Regions from separate parts of the Streptomyces sp. NPDC001536 genome, predicted to be linked through region 3. Evidence: riboswitches for the same ligand, from Rfam matches in the RefSeq annotation. Region 3 holds a riboswitch; each other region holds the start of a gene.
The links. Region 3 has a riboswitch for cobalamin ahead of ACFY0U_RS08130 (energy-coupling factor ABC transporter permease). Riboswitches for the same ligand answer to the same signal wherever they lie in the genome.

Region 1 (7,739 bases), on a different contig from region 3:
CCGCGGCCGCGAGGGCCAGCGCCACCGCCACCACCGCGCCGGAACCGGCGACGAGGCACCCGCGCGTGTTCCAGCGGTCCGGACGGTAGCGGGTGCGCGGGGTGCGCCGCCCGCCGAGGCGCAGCCCCGCGAGGGCGGCGACCGCTCCGACGAGGAGCACGGGCATGCCGTACGTGCCGCCCTCGGCGGTGAGCAGGCCGTACGTTCCCGCGCAGATGCCGAGCAGACCGCCGAGGGTGAGCGCGGTCGTCGTACGGCGGACACGGGACGGGACGTCGGCGGTACGGCCGTACCCGCGCGCGTCCATCGCGGCGGCGAGGCCGACGCTGCGCTCCAGGGCGCCCTCCAGGACCGGCAGGCCCACGTGCAGCAGGCCCCGGATGCCCTTGTCCGGGCGGCCGCGCAGCCGGCGGGCGGCGCGTACGCGCTGGACGTCGGCGATGAAGTGGGGCGCGAAGGTGAGGGCGACGACGACCGCCACGCCGATCTCGTAGAGGGCGCCCGGCAGGGACTTGAGGAGCCGGCTGGGGTTGGCGAGGGAATTCGCCGCGCCCACGCAGACGAGGAGGGTGGCCAGCTTCAGCCCGTCGTAGAACGCGAACAGGAGTGACTCGCCGGTGACCTTGCCGCCGAGCCGGATGCCCTGCGCCCAGTCGGGGAGGGGGAGTTCGGGGAGGGTGACGATCACATGGGTGCCGGGGAGAGGCGAGCCGAGGGTGACGGCGAAGACGAGGCGGATGAGGAGGACGGCGAGGGCGAGCTTGACGAAGGCGGAGTACGAGCGGGACCAGGGGGCGTCGGAGCGGCAGGTCACCACGACGTAGGCGGAGGTGGCGATGAGGAGGGCGTGCAGGAGGGGGTTGGTGGTGCGGGTGGCAGCGACGCCGAGGGCGAGGGCCCAGAGCCACCAGGCGGCGGGGTGCAGGTTCCGCGGCCGCGGAAGGTCACCGCGCATTCCCGCGCCGCCTCGCCTGCCACACCGCTGCCGCGCCGAGGACCGCGACGGCTGCCGCGCCGGCGAACAGGCCCAGCGAGGGGCCGCTGTCGGAGTCCTTGTCCTGCGCGGACGCCGGCCGCGTGGAAGCCGGCTTCTTCCCTCCCGCCACCTGCTCCCCGCACCCCGTCTCCGGATACCCGGCGATCGCGCACAGCAGCGCGTTCGTGCTGTACCGCAACGGCTTCGCCACCGTCGCCAGCGCCTCCGCCGTCGTCGCGTCCCGCGACACCAGCGCGCAGGCGGTACGCGTCGCGGGCGGCCTCTCGCCGGACGGGGCGTCCTGTGCCGTACCGAAGTCGACGACCAGCGCCACCCGCTTCTTGCCCTCCGCCGCCGGGGTCTGCGCACAGATCGTCCCGAACGACGCCGTGCCACGGGGCTTCGTCGCGTCCCCGGAGTCCTCACTGACGGCGAAACGGAACCCCTGCACATCGCCGTCGGCGGGGACGGCGGTGGCGGGGCCCTGGGTGGCGTAGGTCCAGGCGCCGCCGGTGCGGTCCCAGAAGGACCAGTAGCGGTAGCCGGCGGCGTGGGCGGACGGGGCCGCGCCGGTCAGGAGGACCAGCGCGGCCAGCAGCGGCGCGAGGGCTCGGCGGATCACGGCTGCTGCTTCTTCTTGCGGCCGCTGATCAGGAAACCGACGCCGATGCCGCCCACGAGACCGACCCCGACGATCCACCAGACGCTGACGCCCTCGTCGTCCTTCTCGGCCGCCCGGTCGTCCGCCGCCGGGGACGCGCTTCCGGTGGCGGAGGGCACCTTCTCGGGCGCGGGGCCGGTCGCGTTGAGCAGCTTCACCAGGTCCTGGCCGCCGAAGTCCCGTGTGTCGAAGGTGTCGGCCTCGGCTGCGAGGATCAGCTGCGCGTACGCGGCCGGACCGCTCTGCTGGGCCCACTGCTCGAAGTTGGCCTCCAGCCAGCGCATGCTGTCGGCCGCCTGCTCACCCTGTCCGGCGGTGGCGAGGGCGAGGACCGCGTCGGCCGTGTTGCCGTAGTCGGGCTGGTCCTCGGAGCCGGGCAGCGCCGACGTGAGGTGGCCGTCCTTGGCGAGGGCCTTGACGAGGTAGGCGGCACCGTTCTCCGCGGCCTGCTCCGGATCGGTGGCGTCCTTGCAGGTCGGGGTGGTGCCGGTGGGCTTCTCGGGAGTTCCGGCCAGGCCCTTGCCCAGCGCGCCCACCACGGCCGCCGCCGTCGCGTCCGCGTTGGCCGCGAGCTTGCCCTTCTTGTCCGGCTGGTAGGCGAAGGCGCCCGCGCCGTCCCCGGCGCAGGGCAGGGCGAACGTCAGCAGGGCGTCGTAGGGGGACTTGCCGCCCTTGACGACATCGGCCGGCTTCTCACCGGCCGCGGTGAGCGCACCGATGACCACGGACGTGGAGTTCGCGTCGCTGGCCCCGCCCGGGGCGTAGCCCCAGCCGCCGTCCTTGTTCTGCACGGACTTCAGCCAGGCGACCGCCTTGCCCGTCGCGGTGTCGTGCCCGCCGAGCGCGGCCAGGGCCTGGACGGCGGCGGCCGTGCTGTTGGTGTCGACCAGGAGCTTCGCGGTACAGGCCTTGGTGGTGTCGGCGCGGAAGGGGGCGAAGGCGCCGTTCGCGCACTGCTGGCCGGTGAGCCAGTCCACCGCTTCGGCGGCCGGTACGACACCCACCGTGTCCTGCGCGAGCAGCGTCAGCGACTGCCGCCACACCCCGTCGTACGTCGGATCCCCACTCCCGTACAACCCCTCCGGTATCGCCACCGACGGCGAAGGAGAAGGACTCGCGGCGACGGCCGGTGCGGCCGTACCGATCACTGCGGTGGCGGCCAGGACCGCTGCGCTGCGGCGGACGTTCATGATCGGCGGGTGCCTCTCCCTGCAAGGGAGCCGGGCAGCACGGGACACCCCGGCGGCTCGGCTCCGTATACCTCGACGGTGCCGCGCACCGGCCGGTTGCCGGTGCACGTGAGCCGGTCACAAGTACCGAAAGCGGGGCGATCCGGCTCGCCGCTCCCGGCGGGAGACGGCTCACGGTTGCGGGTCAGCGCCGGAATTGCACCGGCTTCCCCCCGTACGGGTGTGATGACGACGCGGCCACTCTACCGGCCCGTAGCAAAGCCCCTGAGGGGTGGCTGTGAGCAGCGGTAGGTTCCCGGCATGGGGATCATCACGGGGAGACTGATCGGCTCGGGGCGGGCGTCCGACGTGTACGAGATCGACGAGGCGTGGGTGCTGCGGCGGGCCCGGGACACCTACAGCGACGCGCGCGTCGAGGCGGCCGTCATGGAGCGGGTGCGCGGGCAGGGGTATCCGGTGCCGCGGGTGCGGGTCGAGGACTGCTCGCCCACCGAGCTGGTGATGGAGCGGCTGCACGGGCCGACGATGCTGGCCGCCTTCGCCGCCGGAAAGATCGACGCGCGGGAGGCAGGGGTCGTACTGGCCCGACTGCTGCGGCAGTTGCACGCGCTGCCCGGCCGTGTCGTCCACCTCGATCTGCATCCGGACAACGTCATGCTCACCCCCGCCGGGCCCTACGTCATCGACTGGGCCAACGCCGAGGAGGGCGACCCCGGTCTCGACTGGGGCATGTCGGCGGTGATCCTCGCCCAGGTCGCCGTGGGGGACGAGACGTTCGCGGAGCCGGCGCGCGCGATGCTCACCGCGTTGCTCGCCGAGCCGTCGTCCCTGACCGACGAGGGGCTGGCGGAGGCGCGGCGCAGGCGGGTGGCCAATCCGACGATGAGCCGGCGGGAGGTCGAACTCCTCGGGGAGGCGGAGGACTTGATCCGGTCGCTGGTGTGATCGGGTTCGGTCGGGAAGTGGTGGGACATTGCCACTTCGGGTGATCACTCCGTCCGGTTCGGTCGGATCGCGTGGGCGTGGGGGCGTCACGGCCAGACTGTTGCCCGTGCCCAGCGAGAAGACCCTCCCCGGGAACCTGCTGCCCGATCCCCGCGGCTTCGTCGGACGGCAGAACGAACTCGCGTGGCTTGCACAGAAGTTGGAGCCCTCCGGCGGGAGTGGTCCGGTGACCCTCCTCGGAGTGGGAGGGGTGGGCAAGACGCGGCTGGCGCTGCGGGCGGCGGAGCGGGCCGGGGCGGCGTATCCCGACGGGGTGTGGCTGGTGGAGCTGTCGCCGCTGCGTGCCGAGGGCCAGGTGCCCCTGGCCGTGATGGAGGCGCTGCGGCTCGCCGGCCAGACCGCCGGGCCGGTGACCCGGTCCCTGTGCGCCTGGGCGCGGGACAAGCGGCTGCTGCTCGTCCTCGACACCTGCGAGCACCTGCTGGCCGAGTGCGCGGCGCTGATCGCGGACCTGCTCGCCGTCGCGCCGGGGGTGCGCGTCCTCGTCACCAGCCGTGAGCCGCTGGACATGCCGGGGGAGCGGACGCTGGAGGTGGCCCCGCTGCGGGAGCCCGACGCCACGGCCCTGTTCGCCCAGCGGGCCGCCACCGTCACCCCGGGCTTCGTCCTCGACGCCACGACCCGACGCCAGGTCACCGACATCTGCCGGACCCTCGACGGCATCCCGCTCGCCATCGAACTCGCCGTCGCACGGCTGTCGTCGCACCCCCTGGACAAGCTCCACGAACTCCTCGGCGACCGGCCGCGCTCCCGCTTCGACGTGCTCGCCCGGGACGAGAGGCCGGCGCGGGGGCTGCCCCGGCACTGGACCCTGCGCACGACCATCGGCTGGAGCCACGAACTGTGCGCCCCGCTGGAACGGCTGCTGTGGGCGCGGCTGTCGGTCTTCGCCGGCTCCTTCACCCGCCGGGCCGCCGAGTGGGTCTGCGCGGGCGGACCGCTGCGTGCCGACCAGGTCGAGGGCCTGCTTCTGCGTCTGACCCGGCAGTCGGTGGTGCTGCGCCATCCGGCCGACCCGGACCGCTTCCGGCTCCTGGACACCGTGCGCGAGTACGGCGCCGACTGGCTGCGGGAGTTGGGGGAGGAGGAGGCCGTACGGCGGCGGCACCGGGACCACTACCGGCGGTTCGCGCGGGAGGCCTGCTCCGACTGGAACACCGGCCGCCAGGTCGCCTGGTGCGAACGGGTCTTCGCCGAGCACGCCAACCTCCGTGCCGCCGTGGACTGCGCGCTGGAGGACCCCGGCAGCCGGACCGCGCTGGAGACGGTGGGCGGCATCGGGTTCCTGTGGCGCCACTGCGGCATGCTGCGCGACGCCCAGCTCGCCCTCGACCGGGTGCTCGCCGCCGAGCACGAGCCGGGCGAGGGCCTGCTGCTGGCGCTGTGGAGCCGGGCGGCCGTCGCGGTCACCCAGGGGCACCCGGACGCGGCGGTGCCGTGGGCGGAGCGGTGCATGGACCTGGCGCGGGACCTCGCTGATCCGGCCGCGATCGACGCGAGCGGGTACCTCACCCTCGGCCTGTTCGTCCTGACCGCTCGGCCGGCCGAGACGCTCAAGGGGCTGCCGGAGCTGCCGTTCGTGCCCGTCGTGTCCGACTGGCGCGGATCGGGCCAGCTCCAGATGCGGGCCATGCGGCCGCTCGCCCACCTGATGAGCGGCGCGTACGACGCGGCCGACGCGTCGGCCGCCGAGGTCCGCGCGCTCTGTGCGCGCAGCGGCGAGCTCTGGACGGGGGCCTTCGTCGACGCCTTCATCGCCGACGCCGATCTCGCGCTGGGCCGCACCGCCGCCGCCCTGGCCAACGCCCGCGCCGCGCTGGCCGGGCATCGGCGGATGCACAACACCTCCGGCGTCGCCTTCGGCATCGACGCCCTGGTCGCCGCCGAGATCAGGGACGAGACCGCGGACGGCCGCCGTGCCGCCCGGCTGCTCGGCATCAGCCGTCGGGTCTGGGAACGCGTGGGCAGCGAGCAGTTCAGCCTGCCCGGCCGCGTCGCCGCCCGCGAGGCCCGCGAACGCCTGCTCCGCGACCGCCTCGGCGACCGGACGTACAAGGAGGCGTACGCGGCGGGTCTCGCCATGGCGTACGACGAAGGCCTCGACTACGCGCTGAGCTGAGGCGTCGGCCCGCCGAACGGCAGATGCAGCGCCCGTGACGCCAGCAGCCACCTCCCGTCGCCTGCCCGCCGGAACGTGTCCTCGTAGTGCCCGACCTGGACCGGCGCCCCCGGCGGCACGATCCCGCCGTCGTACCCGTCGACCCGGTACGTGGTGAAGTACGAGGTCGCCGTCGCGGTGTCCGAGGAGGTCACCGTGACCAGGACGTTGGACATCACCCGCCGTGACAGCCGGTCCTCGGGCCGGGACCCGAAGTACTCCCGCAGCGCCGCGCGCCCGTCGAAGCGCCGGCCGTCGCCCGGCGAGGGCCACTCCCAGCTGCCGTCCTCGGTGAACAGCTCGGCCACGGAACCCGGGTCCCCGATGTCGAGCCGGCGGACGAAGTCGAGGATGAGGCGTTCGCAGGCGCGCTCGGCGAGGAGTTGCTCCAGAGGGTCCATGGATCAGTGGTACCAGGCGCGGATCATGACCCGCGACCCGATTCACCCCGCGACGTAGGTCACCGGATCGCTCCCGGCCACGGCCTCCGCCCGCCCCAGCTTCACCAGCCGCCGCAGATGCGCCTCGGCCTCCGAGACCGCGATGGTCCTTGATCCGTAGGGGATCTGGTCCCACGGCCGGTTCCACTCCATGCGCTCGGCGAGCTGCCACGGGGTGAGGGGTTCGACCAGCAGCGTCAGCAGGTCGGTGAGGCGTTCCTCGTGATGGGCGAGCAACTCCCGTACCCGGGAGGCCGCGTCGGTGAAGACGTGCTGGTGGGCGGGGAGGACCTCGGCGGGGGCGAGACGGCCGACGCGTTCGAGGGAGTCGAGGTAGTCGCCGAGGGGGTCGGTGACCGTGGTGTCGTCGGGGTCCTCGTACAGACCGATGTGCGGGGTGATCTCGGGGAGCAGGTGGTCACCGGAGAACAGGCGTCCGTTGCCGGGGAGTTGGGCGGGGTGGGCCTCCTCCAGGTGGAGGCAGACGTGGCCCGGTGTGTGGCCCGGCGTCCAGATCGCGCGCAGGCGGCGGCCCGCCAGGTCGAGGAGTTCGCCCGGGACGATCTCGCGGTCGGGGACGGCGGGGGAGAAGCCGGGGAGTTTGCGGGGGCGGGCGGTGCGCAGGGGCGCCACATGGGACTCCGGGGCGCCGGCGGCCTCCAGCTTGGCCGTCATGTAGGAGAACCAGCGCTCCGAGCGGGTCTCGCGGGTACGGCGGACGATCGACGCGTCCGCCGCGTGCATCGCGATCCAGGCGCCGGACACCTCTCGGACCTTGCCCGACAGACCGTGGTGGTCCGGGTGGTGATGGGTGATCACCACCCCGTGGACCTCGGTCGCCGAGGTGCCGCAGGCCCGCAGTCCCTCGGCGAGGGTGTCCCAGGACTCCGGGTCGTCCCAGCCGGTGTCGATGAGCACCGGACCGCGGTCGGTGTCGACGACGTACACCAGCGTGAAGCCCAGCGGGTTGTCGGGGATGGGGACCCGGATCGACCGGACGCCTCCGCCGTGGTCGCCGACCTGTGGCATGAGCTGAGCCATGAGCCCCCCTGTCGCCGCGTTCCCGCCACTATAACTAGAACGCGTTTCGATGGGAGCCCAAGTCACCCTTCAGTGCGGTGTGAGCTCTGTGGACTCCTCCGAGGGGAACTGGTATCAGTTCCCGTATCTGATGAACCGTCAGAGTCAGCTCCCGGGGAGGCAGTCGCCATGACCGAGCTCGTGGAACACGGACAGCTGTTCATCGGCGGGGAGTTGACCGACCCCCTGGGCAAGGACGTCATCGAGGTGATCTCCCCGCACACCGAGG
Region 2 (7,739 bases), on a different contig from region 3:
TGGAGCCGAAGATACGGGCCGTCGCGCGCCGCCGGTCGCCGTGCTCGGCGGTGTCCTCGTCGGCGTGCGCCTTGACGAAGTTTTCCTCGGCAGGCTCGTCCAGCTCGGCCACCCTGCGCACGGCGTCGTCGATCAGCCCGACCACATGCGGGAACGCGTCCCGGAAGAAGCCGGAGATACGGACCGTGACATCGATACGGGGACGGCCCAGTTCCTCCAGGCCGATGATCTCGAAGCCGGTCACCCGGCGCGAGGCCTCGTCCCACACCGGACGGCAGCCCAGCAGCGCGAGGATCTCGGCGATGTCGTCGCCCTGGGTGCGCATCGCGGAGGTGCCCCACACCGTCAGTCCCACGGACTTCGGGTACTCGCCGGTGTCCTGGAGGTAGCGCTGCACCAGCGAGTCGGCGAGCGACTGTCCGACCTCCCAACTCAGCCTGGAGGGAATGGCCTTGGGGTCGACGGAGTAGAAGTTGCGGCCGGTCGGGAGGACGTTGACCAGACCGCGCGTCGGCGAACCGGACGGGCCCGCCGGGACGTAACCGCCGTTGAGTGCCTTGAGGATGTGGTCGATCTCGTCGGTGGTCTTCGCGAGCCGCGGCACGACCTCGTTGCAGGCGAACTCCAACACCGCGACCGCGTCCGGGAGTTCGGTGCCGAGCACGCCACGGACGAGAGCCGGGGCGAGCGTGACGTCCCAGTCCCGCGCCTCCATCCCCTCCGCGACCCGCCGGCACAGCTGCTCCAGCAGATCGATCGCGTCGGCGGCCGAACGGGACGGCCCCTCGACCAGATCGGTCAGCTCCACCGGCACCTTCACCGGCGCGCCCGGCTCGGCCAGCAACTCCTTCTCGCTGAGCCCGAAATGGGCCGCGAAGGAGGCCCTGAGCCCCGGCAGCGCGTTCGCCTGCCCGCCCCACACCTGCGAGGCGCGCAGCACGGCGAGCACGAGGTTGACCCGTGCCTCGTCCACCGGGCCGCCGCCGAGGATGTGCAGCCCGTCGCGGATCTGTACGTCCTTGATCTCGCACAGATAGCCGTCGATGTGCATGACGAACTCGTCGAAGGCGTCGTCGTCCGGCTGGTCCTCGACATGCAGGTCGTGGTGGAGCTCGGCCGCCTTCACCAGCGTCCAGATCTGCGCCCGCACGGCCGGTGCCTTCGTCGGGTCCAGGTCGGAGACGAGCGCGTACTCGTCGAGGAGCTGCTCCAGCTTGGCGAGGTCGCCGTAGGTGTCGGCACGGGCCATCGGCGGGACGAGGTGGTCGACGACCGTGGCGTGCCCGCGGCGCTTGGCCTGGGTGCCCTCGCCGGGGTCGTTGACGATGAAGGGGTAGATCAGCGGCAGCTCACCGAGGACCGCGTCCGGCGCGCAACCGCCGCTCAGCCCGAGGCCCTTGCCCGGCAGCCACTCCATCGTGCCGTGCTTGCCCATGTGGACGACGGCGTCGGCGCCGAACGAGTTCTCCAGCCACCGGTACGCCGCCATGTAGTGGTGCGACGGCGGCATGTCCGGGTCGTGGTAGATCGCGATCGGGTTCTCACCGAAGCCGCGCGGCGGCTGGATCATCACGACGACGTTCCCGAACTGGAGGGAGGCGAGCACGATCTCGTCCCCGTCGACGTACAGGTTGCCCGGCGGCTCGCCCCACGCCTCCAGCATGCCGTCCCGCAGTTCCGGGTCGAGCTTGTCGAACCACGCCCGGTAGTCGGCCAGCGGCACCCGCGCGGGTGCGGCGGCCAGTTGCTCCTCGGTGAGCCACTCCACGTCGTGGCCACCGGCGTTGATGAGCCGGTGGATGAGCTCGTCGCCGTTGTCGGGGTGCCCCTCGACGACGTAACCGGCGTCCCGGAGGGCGTCCAGCACCCGCACCGCCGACGCGGGGGTGTCCAGTCCCACGGCGTTGCCGACGCGCGAGTGCTTGGTCGGGTAGGCGGTGAAGACGAGCGCGAGCTTCTTCTCGGCGTTCGGCTTGTGCTTCAACCGGGCGTGCCGTACGGCGATCCCGGCGACGCGCGCGGCCCGCTCGGGGTCGGCGACATAGACCGGGACGTCGTCGGGACCCTGCTCCTTGAAGGAGAAGGGAACCGTGATCAGCCGCCCGTCGAACTCGGGGATCGCGACCTGCATCGCCGCGTCCATGGGGGAGAGCGCGGCGTCGGACTCGTCCCAGGCGGCCTTGGACGACGTAAGACAAAGTCCTTGCAGCACCGGCACATTGAGGTCGGCCAGCGCCCCGATGTCCCAGGCCTCCTCGTCACCGCCCGCCGAGGCCTGCGAGGCGTGGGTGCCGCCGGCGGCGAGGACGGTGGCGACGAGGGCGTCGGCCTTGGCCAGCAGCTCGTAGAACTCCGCGTCGGCCCCGCGCAGCGAACCGCAGTACACCGGAAGGGCGTTGGCGCCGCGAGCCTCGATGGCGTCGCAGAGGGTGTCCACGAAGGCGGTGTTGCCGCTGAGTTCATGGGCCCGGTAGAAGAGCACGCCGATGGTCGGACGGCCCTCCTCGAAGGCGTGGGAGCCATGGACGCCGTACTCCGGCATCTTCTGCGGCTCGACGAACCCCTCACCGGTCAGCAGCACGGTGTCGGACAGGAACCGGGCCAGCTCGGTCAGGTTGGCGGGCCCGCCCTCGACGAGGTACTTGAGCGCCTCGGCCACCACACCGGCCGGCACCGACGACTCGGCCATCAACTCGGCGTCCGGGACGGCCTCCCCGCCGAGCAGCACGGTCGGGATCCCGGCGGCCTTCAGCGCGGCCAGCCCGTCCTCCCAGGCGCGCTTGCCGCCGAGCAGCCGTACGACGGCGATGTCGGCGCCCTCGACCAGCGCGGGCAGCTCCTCCGCGACATCCACGCGGGTCGGGTTGCCGATCCGGTAGTCGGCACCGGAAGCGGCCCGGGCCGCCAGCAGGTCCGTGTCGGCGGTCGACAACAACAACACAGTGCTCATGCAGGCGCTCCCGGTGGAATGAAAGGCAGTCCTTGCGGCGCGCCGGACTCGATGAGCCGCCACAGCGCGTCTGTATCCGCGTGCTGTTCGATGAGGTCGCCGAGCCGGTCGAGCTGCTCCTCGCGCAGCGCGGCGAACGAGGTGTCGGGGGCCGGTACGAAACGGCGGCCCGCGGCGGCCGCCACCTCGCGCAGGAAGGCCCGCCGGAATCCGTCCGACTCCAGCGAGCCGTGCCAGTGGGTGCCCCAGGTCTGGCCGACCCGGCAGCCGTCCAGGAAGGGCTCCCCGCCGCTGATGTCGGCGACCCCGTGATGGATCTCGTATCCGGCGACGTGCTCGCCGAGGGCTTCGCCCTCCGGCCGGGTGAGGGTCTTCTCGCGGGCGAACCGCACCCGCACGGGCAGCACGCCGAGCCCCTCGACATGACCCCGCCGGCTCTCGACCTCGTCCTCGATGTGCTCACCGAGGACCTGGAAGCCACCGCAGATGCCCAGGACGGGCCGCCGCTCGGCGACCCTGCGTCCGATGGCCTCGGCGAGTCCCCGCTCCCGCAGCCACTCCAGTGCCCGGACCGTCCCCCGGGTCCCCGGGATCACCACGAGGTCGGCGTCGGCCAGCTCCTCGGGCCGGTCCACGAACCGCACGACGACGCCCGGTTCGGCGGCGAGCGCGTCCACATCGGTGAAGTTGGACATGAGCGGGATCGCGCAGACGGCGACCCGCAGCACGTCCTCGCCGACGGGCGGGGCGGTGTTCGACTCCCGTACGGTTCCCCGCAGGGAGACCCGGAGCCCGTCCTCCTCGTCGATGCCGAGCCCGTGCTGGAAGGGCAGTACGCCGTAGGTGCGCCGCCCGGTGAGGCCGTGGAGCATGTCGAGCCCGGGCTCCAGGAGGCTGACATCCCCCCGGAACTTGTTCACGAGGAACCCGGAGATCAGGGCCTGGTCCTCCGGCGAGAGCAGCGCGACGGTCCCGAAGAAGGAGGCGAAGACGCCACCGCGGTCGATGTCGCCGACGACGAGGACAGGCAGTCGGGCGTTCCTGGCGATGCCCATGTTGACGATGTCGGTCCGCCGCAGATTGATCTCGGCGGGACTGCCGGCCCCCTCACAGATCACCGCGTCATACGTGCCCCGCAGTTCGGCGAGACAGTCCAGCACGGTGCCGAGCAACTGCTGCTGCCGCCCGCCGTGATAGCCGCGTGCGCTGAGCTCGCCGACCGGCTTGCCGAGTAGCACGACCTGACTGCTCTGCTCACCACCCGGCTTCAGCAGCACGGGATTCATGAGCGCGGTCGGCTCGACCCGGCAGGCCTGCGCCTGCATGGCCTGGGCCCGCCCGATCTCGGCGCCCTCACGGGTCACGAACGAGTTGAGGGACATGTTCTGCGCCTTGAAGGGCGCGACCTTGACCCCCTGCCGCACCAGCCACCGGCAGATCCCGGCGGTGACGACACTCTTGCCCGCGTCGGAGGTGGTACCGGCGACGAGCAGCCCACCACCGCTCATGAGGCACGCCCCTTGAGGGCGACCCGCGCGGCGACACTGACGCCGAGCGCGAGCAGCCCGACGCGACGGGACAGCCGTACGGCCCGCTCGATGTCGTGGACCTCCACGGAACGCCCCTTCTGATTCAGCACGGGCCGGTGCTCGACGCGCCCCGCATACGACAAGGTCCCGCCGAGCCGCACGTCCAGGGCCCCCGCGAACGAGGCCTCCACGGGCCCGGCGTTGGGGCTCGGATGCTTGCCGGCATCGGCGCGCCAAGCCCGAACGGCCCCCCGCGGATCGCTCCCGGCGACAGCGGCGAGTACGGCGGTCAGCCGGGCCCCCGGCCATCCGGCGACGTCGTCGAGCCGAGCCGAAGCCCAGCCGTACCGGCGGTGCCGCGGCGACTTGTGCCCGACCATGGCGTCGAGCGTGTTGACGGCACGGAACCCGAGCAGTCCGGGCACCCCGCCGACGGCCCCCCACACCAGGGCGCCCACGACGGCGTCGGAGGTGTTCTCGGCGACGGACTCCACCACGGCCCGGGCGATCCCGTCGGCGTCGAGGGCCTGCGGATCCCGCCCGCACAGATGCGGCAGCCGCTCGCGCGCCGCCTCCACGTCCCCGACTTCCAGGGCCCGCCCGATGGTTCGTGCCTCGCGCGCGAGCGAGGTGCCGCCCACGACCGCCCAGGTGGCGACGCCGGTCAGCGCGACGGAGGCGGCAGCGGAGGGACGTACGGCTTTCTGCGCCACGGCACCGAGCACGACGGCGCCCCCGGCGCACACCGCGGTGTGCAGGGCTCCCCACCCCCGGTGGTCCCGCCACAACACCCGCTCCACGGCGTCCGCGGCCCGCCCGAACACGGCGACCGGATGCCCCCGGCGTGGATCACCGAGCAGCAGGTCCCCGAGAAGTCCGGCGGCGGCGCCGTACGCGAAGACGCGATCGGCACGCATCGGCTCAGCCGGCCGTGGCGTCGGGCAGTGACCTGGTGCGGTGTCTCAAACGGCAGGCGAGCATGGCGATATGTCCTCACTCAGGGTGTCCACGCCCTGGTTCGACGAGACCGACGACGAGAGTTCCTGGCTCCCGGGGCTACCTACCCCGGTGACAGTGGCGGGACCGCGCCGGACTTCCACCGGCTTCCTCTCCTGCCGTCGTACATGGCCCCGGCAGTCCACCACGGGCCCGGAAGGGCCGTCAACTTGCCGTTGACCTGGGACGGGAGAGTGTGCTGAGGCCCACATACGGCTGGTTACAGGCGTAACAAAGCGTGGGGTGCGGGACGGTGAACCGTCCCGCACCCCACGGGGTGTCCGCTCGTCGCGTCAGGCGACGATCAGATAGATCCCGTACGTCACCGCCGCCGCGCAGGCCGCGAAGCAGGCGTACGCGCCGGTGACGGCGAGGGCCGCGGATCCGCCCTGGGCGGTGGCCCGCTCCTGGCGGGACAGGCCCATGATGCCGAGGGTGAACAGGGCCACGAGGGCCACGGTGACCACGAGGCTGACGCCGAAGACGGAGCCCAGCGCTTCCCAGTCGATCTTCATGTCGGTGATTCCTTCGTTCCTGGGTGCGGCGGGCTCAGACGGCGGCCGGCGGAGCGGCGGGCTCCGCGGCGGCGGCCGGGGCCGGGATCGTGGCCGTGAGGTCCTCGGTCACCGGGCCCGCCGGGGGAGGGGTGACCGCGGCGATCGCCGTCGTCACCACGCCGGCCGGTTCCTCGTCGGTGTCGTTGACGTTCGTGTGGTCGATGACCTCGCGGCGCGAGATCTTCCAGATCGCCGCGCTGGAGCCGATGAGGAAGACGGCGACGACCGCCGTGCCCCAGTCGCCGAAGCCGGTGACCCACTCGGCCACCGCGCCGACGAAGGCCGCGGCCGGCAGCGTCAGACCCCACGCCACGAACATCCGCGTCGCCGTGGACCAGCGCACCACGCCGCCCTTGCGGCCGAGGCCCGCGCCCATCACCGCGCCCGAGACCGAGTGCGTGGTGGAGAGGGAGAAGCCGAGGTGCGAGGAGGCGAGGATGACCGTGGCCGCGCTGGTCTGGGCGGCGAAGCCCTGCTGCGGCTGGAGGTCGGTCAGGCCCTTGCCCATCGTGCGGATGATGCGCCAGCCGCCGAGGTAGGTGCCGAGCGCGATGGCGAGACCCGCGGAGAGGATGACCCACATCGGCGGGTCGGAGTCGGGGGCGACGGCGCCGCCGGCGACCAGGGCCAGGGTGATGATGCCCATCGTCTTCTGCGCGTCGTTCGTGCCGTGGGCCAGCGAGACCAGGCCCGCCGAGGCGATCTGGCCGGCGCGGAAGCCCTTCGCGGCGGCCTTGCCGTCGGCCTTCTTGCCGATGGAGTAGGACAGGCGGGTCGCGAGCATCGCGGCGAGGCCCGCGACGATGGGCGCCGCGATCGCCGGGATCAGGACCTTGGTGACCAGGACGTCACCGTGGACCGCGCCCATGCCCGCCGAGGCGATGGTGGCGCCGATCAGACCGCCCATGAGGGCGTGCGAGGAGCTGGAGGGGAGTCCGACCAGCCACGTCAGCAGGTTCCAGAGGATCGCGCCCACCAGGGCGGCGAAGATGACCTCAGGACGTATGCCGCTCTCGTCGACAAGTCCCTTGGAGATCGTGTTGGCGACCTCCACGGAGAGGAAGGCGCCCACAAGGTTCAGCACGGCGGACATGGCCACCGCGACCTTGGGCTTGAGCGCACCGGTCGAGATGGTCGTGGCCATCGCGTTGGCGGTGTCGTGAAAACCGTTCGTGAAATCGAACGCGAGTGCGGTTACCACCACAATCGCGAGGATCAGCGAGAAGTTTTCCATTTACCCAGGCAATCGTTCGAGGTCGTTGGCCGGACGAACGTAGGTAACCTGAGTGAACGGAAGATGAACTGAGGCGGGCCGCCCGGTGTCCGGAACCGAGGGTTTCCCCTCCGATCCTCCGGCACGGCCCAACCGCCGCACGGCTACGAGCCCCGGGCGAACTTCTTCAGCTGTGCCAGGGACCCGTTGAAGAGATTCTGATCACCCGGCAGGCTGCCGCTGTTGTCGTACTGCCAGATCGTCCAGAACCCCCACCCGGCCGGCAGTGCTCCGGCGTCCGCGGAGTTGTAGCGGGCCACCCACAGCGCGTGGTTCGAGGCGAAGGCACCGCTGCCGCCCGTGCAGGTGTTCCACCAGTGGGCGGTCGTGTAGATCACCGGTCGGCGCCCGGTCAGCCGCTTCACCTCGTTGCTGAAGGACTTGATCCAGCTGACCATCGCGGCCTTCTTCAGGCCGTAGCACTTGTGCTTCTT
Region 3 (7,739 bases):
GTCGACCTTGAACGCGCGGAGCTTGTCCGTCGCGATGGAGGTCGCCAGCTCGTCCAGGAGCTGGGAGCGGGTCGCCGCGGCGAGGATCTCCGTGGAGTCCTGGTAGAGCAGCAGCGCGCGGGGCATCCCGCAGTACATGTGCTGCCGCTCGGTGTCCCAGTCGTGCAGGAGCCGGGCCGCCAGCTCGGAGCCGGTGGCCTCGACGTGCCAGGCCAGCAGCAGTCGTACGGCCTCCTCGTGGAAGGCGCCGCGCGCGGTGTCGGTCACCGGGAACACCAGCAGCGAGTCGGCGCTGACCCGTCCGGCCAGCTCGCCCGAGGGGTCGTACTGGTACAGGAACCCGCCGCTCATGCCGTTGCCGAGGCCCTTGCCGAAGCCGCCGAGGTTGAGCACGGTGCCGCCGGTCATGTACTCGCAGCCGAAGTCCCCGACGCCCTCGACGACCGCGGTCGCGCCGGAGTTGCGCACGGCGAACCGGTCACCGGCCTCGCCCTGCACGAACGTCCGCCCGCCGGTCGCGCCGAACAGCGCGAAGTTGCCGATCAGCACGTTGCCGCCGCGTTCGGCGCTGCCGCCGCCGGGGGCGCGCACGATGATCCGGCCGCCGCTCTGGCTCTTGCCGACGCCGTCGTTGGCGGTGCCGGTGTGTTCGAGGGTGATGCCGTCGTTGCAGAAGACGCCGTAGGACTGTCCGGCGGAACCGGTGGTGCGGATGCGGACCGCGTCGTCGACGAGACGGCGGCGGCCGCGGTCGTCGCTGGTGACGGCGGGTACGTCGGCGGCGTCCTCATGGTTGAGCAGCCGCTCGATGTCGATGCTCAGCTGTCCGCCCACCGACTTGTCGCTGTTGCCGAGGCGGATGCCCTCGACGAGCAGGGACGGCTCGCGCCGCTCCAGGAGCGCCGCCCGGACGCGCTCGATGAGGGCGTCGTCGGTGGTGAAGTCCTTCTCCAGGTACTCCGGGTCCTCGACGATCTTCTCCGGCACGCTCGCCAGCAGCCGGCGCACGTCGAGGCGGCCGACGCTCGCGGGGTGGTCCAGCAGCTGGAGCAGGTCCGTGCGGCCGCGGGCCTCGCGCAGGGAGCGCAGACCGAGGCGGGCGAGGATCTGCCGTACGTCATGGGCGATGTTGAGCAGGTACTGGGCGAGCGCGCGCGGGTCGCCCTCGAAGACCTCGGGGTTGGTGGTGAGGCCGGCGGGGCACTTCACGTTGCAGTTCTTCGCCATGACGCAGCCGAGCATCATCAGCGCGGTCGTACCGAACTCGAAGCTGTCGGCGCCGAGCAGCGCCGAGGTGACGACGTCGCCGCCGGTCTGGTGCGCGCCGGAGCAGCGCAGGACGACCTTCTGCCGCAGCCCGTTGGCGACGAGCGCCTGGTGGACCTCGGCGACGCCGATCTCCGCCGAACGGCCCGCGTACTTGAGGCTGGTGACGGCGGCGGCGCCCGTGCCGCCGGTGTTCCCGGCGACGTTGATGACGTCCGCGCCGGCCTTGGCGACGCCGACCGCGATGGTGCCGATGCCCTCCGAGGACACCAGCTTGACGATGACCCGGACCCGGGCGGCCTTGCAGTCGTGGATGAGCTGCGCGAGGTCCTCGATGGAGTACGTGTCGTGGTGCGGGGGCGGGGAGATGAGCTCGATGCCCGGGGTGCCGCCGCGCGCGGCCGCGATGTCGACGGTGACCTTCGGCGCGGGCAGCTGACCGCCCTCGCCGGGCTTGGCGCCCTGCCCGATCTTGATCTCCAGCTCCTCCAGCATCGGGTCGGCGAGATAGCCCGCCCAGATGCCGAACCGGCCGGACGCGAACTGCTTGATCCGGGAGCCGCGGATGGTGCCGTACCGGGTGTGGTGCTCGCCGCCCTCACCGCTGTTCGACATGCCGCCGACCATGTTGGTGCCGTGCGCGACGGCCTCGTGGGCGGTGGCCACGAGCGCGCCGTGGCTCATGGCGCCGGAGGCGAGGGAGCGGGTGATCTCGTGGGCGGGCTGGACGTCGTCGAGGGGGACGCTGTCGGGGGCGTTGGCGAGGAGTCGGGCGACGGGGCCGGTGACCTCGATGCCGTCGGCGGTCACCGCGAGGATCTGCTCGCCCAGGTGCGCGAGGCCCTCGGCGAGGGCGGTGTGGCGCTCCAGGTCCGGTGCGGCGAGGCGCAGCCGGAAGGTGCCCTCGTCGGTGCGGGACACGACGACGCCCCGGACGGTCACGCTCGCGTTGCCGTCCGTCGAGAACCGGCCCAGCTCCCGGGCGAAGTCCTCGGCCGTACGCAGTCCGGTGACGTCGGCGGGCAGGGCGAGCACGTCCCGCAGCGCGGCCGGCCGGCGCGACCGCTCCTCGTGCGTGGTCCGCAGGAAGGCGCGGTATCCGGGGGTGATCCGGAACGCGTCGATCTCGGCGTCACTGAGCGCGTCGTACCCGGTGTTGCGGTACGCGGCGTCGGTGATGCCGAACGCGTCGTCGAGCTGGCCGAGCGTGAGCAGCCGCAGCGCGTCGGAGTCCTCGGGCTTCCCGAACTCCGGCCGCTCCTCGACCATGTCGCCGAAGCCGCGCACGGCCGTGACACCGAAGGAGTGCCCGGCGCCGTCCGACCGCTCCTTGAACAGCCCGAGCAGCGGGATCTGCTGCTCGCTCTCGACCGTACGGGCGCGCTCGTGCCAGTCCGTGGCGGCCTGCGCGATCCGGGCGAACCCGACGCCGCCGACCGGGGCGTCCATGTGCGGGAAGGTCCGGGCGAAGACGTCGTCGCGGGTGTCGAGGTAGTTCGGCTCGAAGAACTCGCCGCCGATGTAGCTCTCGGCGGTGCACAGGCCGACCCGGCCCATGGTCTTGGCGAGGGACTTCTCGGCCGCCTTGCGGAACTTCGCCAACGCCCGGTCGGTCTCGGTCACCTCACCCGCGGGGGCGGGTGCGCTCGGGAACTTCTCCTCGGCGCGCAGCCGTGCGCTGAGGCTGTAGACGGCGGAGGCGCCGAAGCCGAGCGCGGTCGCCACGTGGTGCGAGGAGGCCAGCTGGCCGCTCTCGGCGACGAGCGAGGCCCGCAGCCGCAGCCCGGTCTCGATGAGCCGCTGGTTGACGGCGGCGACGGCGAGGATCACGGGCAGCGGGGCGCGCGTGGAGGAGACGGCCCGGTCGGTGAGGACGGCGATGCCGCCCCCTTGCGAGGCGAACCGCTCGACGTCGTCGCAGAGCCGCTGGAGCGCGCTCCGCAGGGCGTCGGCGTTGGCGGTCTCGTCCCCGGCGACCGGGTCGTAAAGCATGTCGAAGCGCTCCAGCGGCACGATCCGCTGGTCGCGCAGCCGGACCATGTCGAGGTGCCCGAGCACGGGCGAGGACACGACGAGCTGGCGGCCGCTGTCGTGAAGGGTCCCGTCCGGCTTCGGACCGAGCGCGACCCGCATGCTCATGCCGTCGGCCTCGCGGATGCTGTCCAGCGGCGGGTTGGTCACCTGGGCGAAGCGCTGCGAGAAGTACTTCGCCATGCCGCCCTCGGTGTCGCTGAGCGCGTTGATGGCGTTGCCGTAGCCCATCGCCGAGATCCGCTCCGACCCGTCGGCGAGCATCGGGTCGAGCATGAACCGGAAGCTCTCCTGGTTCAGCGAGTACGCCACGTACCGGCCGGCGAGGGTCAGGTCGCCGTCGTAGCCGAGCGTGGTGGTGCCGCGGTAGTAGTCGGGGGCGGGCAGGTCGTCGAGGTTCACCCGGGCGGAGGTGAGCAGTTCGCTGTACGGCCGGCGCGCGGCGAGGGCGTCCAGGACCTCGCGGGTGCGCATCCGGCGTCCGGTGCGGTGGTCGACGACGAGCATGCCGCCGGCCTCGATCCGGCCCCGGTGCACGACCTCGTCGTCGGGGAAGGCGACCTGGCCGGCCTCCGAGGCCACCATCAGGTACTCGGCGGTCTCGACGGTACGCAGGGGGCGCAGCCCGAGCCGGTCGAGGCGGGCGCCGACGGCGTCGCCGTCGCTGAAGATGAGGGCCGCGGGGCCGTCGTTCTTCTCCTCGTACAGGGAGAAGTACTCGAGCATGTCCCGGGTGGCCGCGGGCAGCGTCCGGTCGTTCTCCCAGGCGGGCGGCATGAGGGACACGACGGCCTCGACGAGGTCCAGGCCGTCGTCGAAGACCCGGCTCTGGAGGGTCTGGTCGAGCCGGCTGGAGTCGGACTGCCCCGGCGGGCGCACGATGCTCCGGGTCCGGGCCCGTGCGAGGGCCTCGTCGCTGAGCCGGTTCTTGCGGTCGGTGTTGAGCTCGCCGTTGTGCGCCATGAGCCGGAACGGCTGGGCCATGGTCGGGTGCGGCTCGGTGTTGGTGGAGAACCGGGTGTGGAAGTAGAGCGAGCGGACCGAGTGCCGGGGGTCGCACAGGTCGCGGAAGTACCCGACGATCTCACCGGAGTTGAGCCGGCCCTTGAGCACCTGGGTCCGCGCGCTGAGGGAGAGCGGGTACAGCCCGGCGTACGTGTCGCTGTCGGCGTAGGCGACGGCCTCGACGGCGAGCAGGGCGCGGTTGGCGGCCGAGTCGACCTCGGCGCGCTCCCAGTCGCCGGGCGCGCGGAACACCCACTGCACGATGGGCAGTTGGTACTGCTCGGCGGCGGGGCAGGCGACGGTGTGGTCGACGGGTACGTCGCGGACGAGGAGGACGTCGAAGCCCTGCTCGGCGATGCTGCGGCCCACGAGCTCGGCCGCCGCGGCACGGCGTGCGTCGTCGAGCGGCACGAAGCAGTTGGCGACGCCGAAGTGCCCGGCGCGCAGTTCCTCGCCGGTGATCGCGCCGAAGAACTCCACGGAGAGGTCGACGTTCACCCCCGCGCCGTCCCCGACGCCCTCGGCGGACTTGCCGCCGCGGTGCGGGATGGCGCGGAGCGCTTCGTCGCCCTTGCGGATGACGTCATGGCTCGGGGTCCCGTCGAGCCGGGTGATGAAGCCGACGCCGCAGTCGCTGTGGTCGAGGGCAGGGTCGTACAGACCGAAGGTGCTGTGAGTCACGTGGGGGTCCTGGGTGCGGCGAGTTCCGGCATCGGACGGCCAGGCTGCGTCGGTGAAGCGCTCGCCGTGGGCGGGGCCGGTGATCCGGCCAGGGCCCTGAGTGGTGCGGTTGTGAACGGTAAGGCTTACCTAACTTCTGTGCAAGTGTGCATCCTGCACATATGTCGGGGCCTCGTCCATCGATCGTATGCGAAACCCGCCCGAACCCGCTGAGGCGTCCGCAGGCTGGTCCTCGACCTCCCTCGGAGCCGACCCCGCCCTGGTCGTCGCGTGCGCCCGGCGTGAGTCCTCGGGCGCCGTCCGCGCGCCCCCCGGAGCCGCTTGCCAGCCCCTTTACAGGGGCACTACTGTCACCACGCCTTGGTGAACGGGAAATCCGGTGTGATGCCGGTGCGGCCCTCGCCACTGTGATCGGGAAGTCCGGCTCCGGCCCTCACGGGCAGCCACTGGGTCCTTGTGACCCGGGAAGGCGGAGTACGGGCGGTGAAACCCGTGAGCCAGGAGACCGGCCAAGGCGCGTCAACCATCCACGAGGTGCTGGAGAGGGTCTGTTGAGCCATGCACATAGCCGAGGGTTTTCTGCCCCCCGCGCACGCGGTCGCCTGGGGCGTCGCGTCCGCGCCGTTCGTCGTCCACGGAGTACGGTCGCTCACCCGTGAGGTCAGGGAGCACCCCGAGAGCACACTGCTGCTCGGCGCCTCCGGTGCCTTCACCTTCGTCCTGTCCGCGCTGAAACTGCCCTCGGTGACGGGCAGTTGCTCGCACCCCACCGGCACCGGACTGGGCGCCATCCTGTTCCGCCCGCCGATCATGGCCGTCCTGGGCACCATCACCCTGCTCTTCCAGGCGCTGCTGCTCGCCCACGGCGGCCTGACGACACTGGGCGCCAACGTCTTCTCGATGGCGATCGTCGGACCCTGGGCCGGCTACGCCGTCTACCGGCTGCTGCGGCGCTACGACGTGCCGCTCATGGTCGCGGTGTTCTTCGGCGCGTTCGTCGCCGACCTGTCCACCTACTGCGTCACCAGCGTGCAGCTGGCGCTCGCCTTCCCGGACCCGAGCAGCGGATTCCTGGGCGCGCTCGGCAAGTTCGGCTCCATCTTCGCCGTCACCCAGATCCCGCTCGCGGTGAGCGAGGGTCTCCTCACGGTGTTCGTCATGCGGCTGCTGGTGCAGTCCAGCAAGGGCGAGCTGACGCGGCTCGGAGTGCTGCTGACCGGTACGAAGAAGACCGAGACCGAGGCGGTGGCCCGATGAGCCGTAACGCGAAGATCAACGCCCTGCTGCTGTTCGTCGTCGCGGCGCTCGCCGTGCTGCCGCTGGCCCTCGGGCTCGGCGACCACAAGGAGGAGCCCTTCACGGGGGCCGACGCCGAGGCCGAGACCGCGATCACCGAGATCGAGCCGGACTACGAGCCCTGGTTCTCCCCCCTGTACGAGCCGCCGTCCGGCGAGATCGAGTCGGCCCTGTTCGCCCTCCAGGCGGCCCTCGGCGCGGGCGTCCTCGCCTACTACTTCGGCCTGCACCGGGGGCGCCGCCAGGGTGAGGAGCGGGCCCTGGCCCGGCTGGACGCCCGGGCCGCCCAGGACGCGCCCGCCGCCGACCGGGCCTGACCCGCGTGCTGCCGATCGACGCGGCGGCGCACAGCAGCCGCTGGCGCCACCGCCATCCCGTGGACAAGGCCGTGCTCGGACTGGGACTCACCGTCCTGGCGATCTCCCTGCCGCCCTGGCCCGGCGCGGCGCTGGTCCTGGTGACGGCACTCGTCGTCCTGCTCGGCCCCGCGGGCGTGCCCGGCCGCCGGCTGTGGCGTGCCTACCGGGTGCCGCTGGGCTTCTGCGTCACCGGTGCGCTCACCCTGCTCGTCCAGGTCGGCGGGCCGGACGGGTTCGTGGCACTGGCGGACGGTGGCGCGGTGCGCGCCGGGGAACTGCTGCTGCGTACGTCGGCCGCCTCCCTCGGGGTGCTGCTGTTCGCCTTCACCACGCCCATGTCCGACCTGCTGCCGCGCCTGGTGAAGGCCGGCGTGCCCGCACCCGTCGTGGACGTCGCGCTGGTGACGTACCGCATGAGCTTCCTGCTCCTGGACTCCGTACGCCGCATCCGCGAGGCCCAGGCCGCGCGGCTCGGGCACACCAGCCGGTCCGCGGAGTGGCGTTCGCTGGCCGGGCTCGGCGCGACCGCGTTCGTACGGGCCTTCAGCCGGGCGGCGCGGCTCCAGGACGGGCTCGCCGGGCGCGGGTACGACGGGACGCTGCGCGTTCTGGTGCCCGAGGCCCGTGTCTCCGCGCGCTTCACGGCCGCCAGTGTCGCGCTGCTCGTGACCCTGGCCGCCCTCACCCTCGTACTGGAAAGGCCGCTGTCATGAGCGACTCCGCTCTGGTCGCCCTGCGGGGCGCCTCCTTCGCGTACGAGGACGGGCCGACCGTGCTCGACGGCCTCGACTTCGCGATCCGCGAGGGGCGCGCGCTCGCGCTGCTGGGCCGCAACGGCAGCGGCAAGACCACGCTGATGCGGCTGCTCAGCGGCGGACTGCGGCCGCGCACGGGCGAGTTGAGCGTGGAGGGCCGGTCCGTCCGCCACGACCGCAAGGGCCTGACGCGGCTGCGGACGACCGTCCAGCTGGTGGTCCAGGACCCGGACGATCAGCTGTTCGCCGCGTCCGTGGCCCAGGACGTGTCCTTCGGGCCGCTGAATCTGGGGCTGCCCGACCCGGAGGTACGGGCCCGGGTCGACGAGGCGCTCGCCGCCCTGGA

Region 1: linked by a shared signal. The riboswitch ahead of ACFY0U_RS00980 (prenyltransferase/squalene oxidase repeat-containing protein) and the one ahead of ACFY0U_RS08130 (energy-coupling factor ABC transporter permease) in region 3 are both predicted to bind cobalamin.
Region 2: linked by a shared signal. The riboswitch ahead of ACFY0U_RS15790 (cobalamin biosynthesis protein) and the one ahead of ACFY0U_RS08130 (energy-coupling factor ABC transporter permease) in region 3 are both predicted to bind cobalamin.

What each region holds. Positions count from the first base shown of each region.
Region 1 is NZ_JBIAVQ010000001.1:203,766-211,504, reverse strand. It holds gene ACFY0U_RS00990 (energy-coupling factor transporter transmembrane component T) at 1-955, opposite strand, end outside; gene ACFY0U_RS00985 (SCO2322 family protein) at 945-1,598, opposite strand; gene ACFY0U_RS00980 (prenyltransferase/squalene oxidase repeat-containing protein) at 1,595-2,827, opposite strand; cobalamin riboswitch at 2,942-3,086, opposite strand; gene ACFY0U_RS00975 (phosphotransferase) at 3,128-3,772, shown strand; gene ACFY0U_RS00970 (ATP-binding protein) at 3,879-5,951, shown strand; gene ACFY0U_RS00965 (nuclear transport factor 2 family protein) at 5,936-6,391, opposite strand; gene ACFY0U_RS00960 (MBL fold metallo-hydrolase) at 6,434-7,459, opposite strand; gene ACFY0U_RS00955 (aldehyde dehydrogenase) at 7,640-7,739, shown strand, end outside.
Region 2 is NZ_JBIAVQ010000005.1:66,223-73,961, reverse strand. It holds gene cobN (cobaltochelatase subunit CobN) at 1-2,950, opposite strand, end outside; gene ACFY0U_RS15795 (cobyric acid synthase) at 2,947-4,458, opposite strand; gene ACFY0U_RS15790 (cobalamin biosynthesis protein) at 4,455-5,396, opposite strand; cobalamin riboswitch at 5,497-5,629, opposite strand; gene ACFY0U_RS15785 (hypothetical protein) at 5,769-5,990, opposite strand; gene ACFY0U_RS15780 (anion permease) at 6,025-7,266, opposite strand; gene ACFY0U_RS15775 (lysozyme) at 7,410-7,739, opposite strand, start outside.
Region 3 is NZ_JBIAVQ010000002.1:677,766-685,504, forward strand. It holds gene ACFY0U_RS08125 (glutamate synthase-related protein) at 1-4,983, opposite strand, end outside; cobalamin riboswitch at 5,328-5,512, shown strand; gene ACFY0U_RS08130 (energy-coupling factor ABC transporter permease) at 5,542-6,240, shown strand; gene ACFY0U_RS08135 (energy-coupling factor ABC transporter substrate-binding protein) at 6,237-6,596, shown strand; gene cbiQ (cobalt ECF transporter T component CbiQ) at 6,602-7,351, shown strand; gene ACFY0U_RS08145 (energy-coupling factor ABC transporter ATP-binding protein) at 7,348-7,739, shown strand, end outside.